Regions from separate parts of the Pseudoalteromonas sp. SR44-5 genome, predicted to be linked through region 1. Evidence: riboswitches for the same ligand, from Rfam matches in the RefSeq annotation. Region 1 holds a riboswitch; the other holds the start of a gene.
What was found. A riboswitch is a leader RNA that binds a small molecule or an ion and turns the genes downstream of it on or off. The one in region 1 is predicted to bind cobalamin.
Positions count from the first base shown of each region.

Region 1 (3,530 bases):
GTTTAGCATTATTAAAGCCTTGCTGTACCTGCGCGGTATTCATTGCCATGTCTGTATTAAGTGGCTTTGTTATACTTCCTAGACGGCAATTATGGACACTTGGCGCTGTGACTGGATGCAAAATACCACAATCAATCACTTCTAATTGCCAACCTAACTGTTGGCAAAAGACATTAATAGCGGCACCACCGCTGACAAAATTAGCTACCATTTGTGAAGTGACATCACTGGGCGCTATCGATACCCCTTGTGCAGCAACACCATGATCTCCTGCAAATACCAGCAAAGTAGGCTTCTTGATTGTAGGTGCAAAGGTTTTAAAAGCATCTTCGCTTGCCACTTTTTGACTAAACAAAGTAACCAGTTGTATTGCACATTGTTCTAACTGTCCAAGTGCACCAAGCGGTTTAGTTTTTTGGTTAATCTTATCAATGATGAGGTGACCAAATTGATTAGTTACTGTAGGTATATTAAACATCTGACTAACTCTCTCGCTTGCGAAAATAAAGTAACGATAAAAAGAAAATACTGCCTATTGCAGAAGTAATAACACCGATTGGCAATTCTTGATTTGCAAGTAAAACACGCGATAGCACATCAACCCACACCATAAATATACCGCCAACTAAAGCCGTCATGATCAAACCAGTAATAGTGCCTTGCGACACAAAAAACCGTACTATATGCGGGATCATCAAACCAACAAAACCAATACCACCACACATCGCCACTAACACTGCAGTGATCAATGAGCTCAATACCAACATTAATAACCGAAACCGCTGTACCGGTATTCCTAAAGTTGCAGCACTTTCATCACCTAGTAACATTGCATTTAGTTGCCGACGAAAACCCATCATCAGCCCGGTGCAACTAATAATAACTAAAGCGGGTAACCATAACGTTGACCATTGTGCGCGAGCAAAGCTGCCTAGCGTCCAAAATAAAATAGCCGTGATCGCCTGTGGATCACTAAAATACAAAAGTAAGCTGGTAAAGGCACTGAATAAAAAGGATAAAGCGACCCCAGCCAAGAGCATGCTTTCAACTTGTCCGCGACCTGCTCGTCCGGCAATAAAAACCAGTAATAACATAGTCAATAAACTACCAACAAATGCCGCGGCCGACATTGTTATTCCCGCGCTGACTCCTGTTAGTGTCATAAAACATACCACACCAAATGAGGCTCCCGATGAAATACCAAATAAGTAAGGGTCGGCTAACGGGTTACGGGTTACGGTTTGTAAAATTAAACCAGCAATAGCTAAACCAGAGCCAGCTAAAAACGCCAACAATGTTCGTGGCATTCGCAGTTGCCATATGATCCGCGCTATAAAGGAGTCATCTCCCTGACCTATAATACTGTGGTATACATCAATGAATTTACTGGTCGCAGCACCAAAGCTAAGTGCTATAAAAATGCTCGACAAGGCAAAAAATAGCGCCACGCTGACTGCAAAATAATTATTTTTTTGCATCAACGCCACCACCTTGATAGCCGTAAAAATAGGTAATACGCGGAATGACCTTATTTAATTGTTTACTCTGTGGATGCGCCGAGACTTCGGCACAGACACCAAATACTTCGCTGAGCATTTCTTCCGTGATGACATATTCTGGGCTACCCGTTGCAACTAACTCACCTTGCTTTATCACCAGTAGTTCATCACACATACTTGCTGCAAGATTAAGATCATGGAACGACGCTAATACCGTTACATTTAGCGATTTAGCCAACTCCATTAATTGAATTTGATATTTAATATCTAAGTGGCTGGTAGGCTCGTCCATAATTAATAATTGAGGGCTTTGTACAATTGAACGTGCTATCAATGCGCGTTGCTTCTCGCCACCGGAAAGGGAATCAAACGATTGCTGTAAATGATGGCTCAAGCCAACTTGCTCAATCGCCTGAAAAATAATTTGTTGATCATTTTTAGTTGTCGAACTAAATAAGCTTTTATGCGGCGTAAGGCCAAGACTCACTACATCATAAAGCGATAGGTTAAATTGCGAAGGTGTTTCTTGCAGCACCACAGCAACCTGCTTGGCATATTCATCCGCACTTAGCTGCCAAATATTTTTCCCTGCAAATATAACCTCACCGCACACTGGTTTAGTGTAACGGTATAAACAACGCAATAAACTTGATTTACCTGCGCCATTAGGCCCTAACAAACCAATAAATTGGCCTGGTTTTATTGCAAAATTAATATCGTGCAAAATGGCGGTATTTGCCACCGACCACGATAAATTAGCTACTTCAAGTAAAGGGGGATCAATTACTGCTGGTATTTGCAATGTGTTATCTCTCTAGCAATAGCTAAACCCAATACACTACAAACCATTATGATCATGGTGATAATAGAAGAGTTAGCCCGCTCAATAGGTAATAAATTAACGTATTTTGTATCTGACTTATCGCGCTTGCGACTTACAGTTGCGGGAACAGTTGAGGAGTTACACCCCATTCCAAAATACATAAGGCTCTATTATGGGCGGGTGAGTAAATATTTCAATTAATATCTTTCTAGACGGCTAAAAATAGTCTTTTAAAACACAATTCTGGGCCATGCTTTATCGCTATCATCTATGTAAATATCAATACAAATAAGCTTCCCATAACCGATTGAAAATATGTTTTGCTGATTCGACTCTTTTGGTAACTGACAAATAATACCTAATAGTTGCTTGATCACTCCGGCATGCGTTAAAACTAATTGTGCTTGAGTACGATTACTTGCAATATCAATTAGTAACGTTTGCCACCACGTTGCTATTCGCTGATAAAAATCCCTCATACTTTCGCCATGAGGGGGGGTTACTTGCCAAGGGCTTTGCCAGAAATCGCCAAGACTAGGAGAATCCGTCTGTTGCCACAAATCATCATATTTACAGCCATCCCAATCACCAAAATTAAACTCTCGGAGCTGATCAGTCAGAAAAAGTGGTATTTGCTGGGCATGGCTAAAAGATCTGGCAAATTCGCTACAACGTTTCAAAGTCGAACTTTGTACAAGCTCAATATTAGTTAGTTCATTGCATGCTTGATGTAATTGCGCACGGCCAAGTTCACTGAGTAAAAAATCTGTATGTCCGGCCAAGACTTCTTGCTCAATCAATTCGCCATGGCGTAATAAGTAAACGCGACTAGAAAATGGCGGCATAAAGCCCTCTTACATTAAAGAAAAGTACTTTTAACAATAGCATAATGATCATCCTAAACGGATTAAGCGCACATCAAAATGTAGAACGGCATTAGCTCCTATTTTCCCACCATTCCCCTTGCGCCCCCACGCCAGCTCTGCAGGAATTACAAATTCATAGCGAGAACCAACCGACATCAATAAAATACCTTCTCGTAATCCTTCGATTGCCTCATCTAAGGTAAATACTTCAGGCATTCCAGCTTTATAACTATCAGCTATTACGCTGCCATCAGCAAGCATAATACGCTGATTGATGACCACGGTATCTGTGTCAGTTACTCGCTCACCAGAGATCTCATCTATTACTTTATACATCAAACC
Region 1 is NZ_JACJDT010000060.1:466-3,995, reverse strand. Features, by position in the region: gene cobT (nicotinate-nucleotide--dimethylbenzimidazole phosphoribosyltransferase) at 1-478, opposite strand, end outside; gene H5154_RS20845 (iron ABC transporter permease) at 483-1,478, opposite strand; gene H5154_RS20840 (ABC transporter ATP-binding protein) at 1,465-2,301, opposite strand; cobalamin riboswitch at 2,387-2,512, opposite strand; gene H5154_RS20835 (histidine phosphatase family protein) at 2,553-3,167, opposite strand; gene H5154_RS20830 (FKBP-type peptidyl-prolyl cis-trans isomerase) at 3,216-3,530, opposite strand, start outside.

Region 2 (3,530 bases), on a different contig from region 1:
GGTGGCAACTTGATATGCTTTAACAGTAAAAATAATAACATCGACTTGGCCGTGCTCGGATAATTTAGTCAGGTTTGTCAGTTGGCAATTAATTGTTTGTTTTGGCGCGTTTGCTTGTTGATAAAAACGAGGTTCGTCAATAGCATGCTTGGTAAGTAGGGTGACCCTGTGCTGTTGACTCAAATAATGGCTATAGAGCAGCCCAATGGCACCATCGCCAACGACGAATATATTAGCCATTTTGATTCTTTTTAAAACGAGAATAAATACCGAACAACAAAAAGAAACTAGCAGCCCCAGAAAAGTCAGCAACAACATCAGCAACAGAGGCGCTACGATAAGGGATTGTGCTTTGCATTAGCTCAATAGCAATGCCATAAAATGCTAATAACACGAGGTGAACGAATACAGGTAGCTTGAATGCTCTGACCATGACGGCTGCCAGAACAAAGAAAATAGTAAAATGTACTAACTTATCTAGGTGAGGCAGTGACGATACCCCAACGCCCCTAAAATCGCGGGCAAACAAAAAGGTAAATACCAGAATACTGATTAAAAATAGGGTTTGATAAACACGCCGAGTCACGAAAAATCCTAAATCGTTTAAAAATAGACCCGTAGTATATCAAACAAATTTCGTATCGCAGCTGAACAAAGCATAGAAAAGTGTAAAGATTTATAAAATTTATATAGTATAATTATCGACAATATAAATTTGAATTAAAAATATCTTGCTAGGAGAGACTTATGCCTTCATTTGACATTGTTTCGGAAGTCGAAATGAACGAAGCAAAAAATGCTGTTGATAACGCTAACCGTGAACTTGAAACTCGCTTTGATTTTAGAGGCGTTGATGCGTCAATAGAGCTTAATGATAAAACCATTAAACTAAAAGCAGAAGCTGATTCACAGGTTATGCAGTTGTTTGATATTTTAGCGAGCAAAATATCAAAGCGCGGTATGGACGTATCAAGTTTAGAGCTGCAAGATATTTCACGTGCGGGAAAAAATGTTTTCCGTAATGTTGCGCTAAAGCAAGGTATCGAAAAAGATATGGCTAAAAAAGTAGTTAAAGCCATTAAAGACTCTAAAGTGAAAGTACAAGCTGCGATCCAAGGCGAAGAAGTACGTGTAACGGGCAAAAAACGTGATGACCTACAAGAAGCCATGCAAGTAGTACGCAGTGCTGATTTAGGGCAACCATTTCAGTTTAAAAACTTTAGAGATTAGAAAGCTAGGAGCTAGGTTTCTAGGTGCTAGAAAAAGCCAAATTGCAGCAATGTAGTTTGGCTTTTTTAGTTTAGAACTTATGGTTATTCCTAGAACCTAGAGTATTTAGATGTATAGCCGTCCATTGACTTTTGTGCTTAAAATAATCACAATAGCGACCTATTTTCAAGGTGCTTGTGGTTACTTTTCAAGGTTGTTGATTAAGTACGGCAAGATAATCGGGAAGTTGGTGGCGTTTATAGGATATAAACGAAGTCCAACACTGCCCCCGCAACGGTGATACATACTTTTAGCTAAATTTATTAGCGAGTTATGTTAAGTCCGGAGACCGGCCTTGAAGTCAATTTACTATCACTTGTGCGGTGGGCGCGGGTCAGGGGATATCATGTTAAACAAATCTACTCTAGGCGTAGCAATTGCCGCTGCGTTGTCTTTTTCTGTGTCTGCAGAGCAATCAATAGAACGCCTGACGGTAACAGCTAATAAATTTGAGCAATCAATTACTGATGTACTTGCCAGTGTAACTGTTATTGAGCGCAGTGATATTGAAACAAGTAATGTCCGTGATTTACCGAGTTTACTAGCAACCCAAGTTGGTTTTCAAATAAATTCCAATGGTGGCTTTGGACAAAGTTCTGGCGTGTCACTTCGCGGTTCAAGCTCGCGACATACACTTATTTTGATTGATGGCGTACGTACGGGCTCTGCAACCCTTGGTTATAAATCAATTAGTAATATTCCTCTTAATTCAATAGAGCGCATTGAAATTGTTAAAGGCTCTCGTGCTGCAGTTTATGGGTCTGACGCGCTCGCTGGTGTGATCAATATTATTACTCGTACAAAGGAATCCGTCAGCCTAGATGCAACATTTGGTACTGATGCTTATCAAAATTATCAAGTTGCAGGTACAACGGTAGTTGATGCTGTTAAAGCGTCGTTTAATGCTGGGTTTGAAAAAACGGATGGCTTTGACGTATTGCAAGGCGTAGCGCCGGATGAAGATGGTTATGAGAACAAAAATTTAGGATTTAATATTCGCTATGCAGATGAGCTGTTAGGTGAGCTTAAAGCGCTGGGTCAATACAGTGAAGGTAATGCACAATACGACAATGCTTTCTCGCCTATTGATAGTATCGTAGAAAATAATGAATTTGAAAATTATCAGCTAGGGCTGGGTTGGGATAAATCCTTTACCGATCATAAGCACTCAATTAATGTTGCTATTGCAACCGATGATTCTGACAACAAAGGCTATGATTACACAGGTGCGATTGTTACTAATAGTTATAAAACAAAACGTAAACAATTTGATTACCACGGCAGTTATAATGCAAGCCAATTTTTAACCGTTAATGGCGGGCTTAATTGGTATAAAGATGAAATATATACCAATGGTAAGGCTTATCTAGCGGATAGCAAAGTAGCTAAAGCTGCATTTCTTGGGGGCTATTTTGATGACAATAAAGTCATTGCAAATTTAGCATTGCGTTTAGATGATGATGAGCAGTTTGGTAATGAAACAACTTACGCCGCAGCTGTTGGTTATCACTTAAATAAGCGTGCAACACTTAGATTGAGTCAAAGCACGGGCTTTAAAGCGCCAACATTTAATGATCTTTATTTTCCTGACCCTTTATCTCCAGGTAATCCAAATTTAGCACCAGAGACATCAACTAACCAAGAGTTAGGTTTGAGTTTAGACTTTTCTCAGGCAAAGCTTGATATATCAATATTCAGAAATAATATTGAAAACCTAATTGCATGGGCACCTAATGCAGCTGGTAAATGGCAGCCAGAAAATATAAATGAAGCACGCCATGAGGGTGTTGAGTTTAGCTTTGCCAATAAAGTACTTGGTTTTGATAATCAGTTTAATTTTACTTATTTAAATGCTGAAAATACCGAAACGGGTGTAGCACAAACTTATGTTTCACCACGTACTGTGAACTGGTTTGTTGCGAAGCAGTGGGGCGATTTTGATGCCGGTTTTGATATGCAGTACCGTAGTGATCGTCAAGGTAAAGTAACAGAGCTTAGTTCTTATACGTTATGGAACTTAACTGCAAATTATCAATTTAACAGTGCGCTTTCATTTTCTGCTCGTGTTGAAAACTTATTTGATAAGCAATACAACGCGGTTGACTCAAGTATGGATTATGCAACTGGCGAAGTGTTTTACTACAATACAGTTGACCGTCGCTTCTTTGTTGGCGCCAGCTACCAGTTCTGATCTCGTTCTAGCTTAAATAAAAAAGCCCGACACCTTTGTTTGTCGGGCTTTTTTATATTTAGATGAAAAT
Region 2 is NZ_JACJDT010000018.1:18,115-21,644, reverse strand. Features, by position in the region: gene H5154_RS11625 (ketopantoate reductase family protein) at 1-240, opposite strand, end outside; gene H5154_RS11620 (VanZ family protein) at 233-586, opposite strand; gene H5154_RS11615 (YajQ family cyclic di-GMP-binding protein) at 748-1,230, shown strand; cobalamin riboswitch at 1,404-1,582, shown strand; gene H5154_RS11610 (TonB-dependent receptor domain-containing protein) at 1,616-3,460, shown strand.
Region 2: linked by a shared signal. The riboswitch ahead of H5154_RS11610 (TonB-dependent receptor domain-containing protein) and the one ahead of H5154_RS20840 (ABC transporter ATP-binding protein) in region 1 are both predicted to bind cobalamin.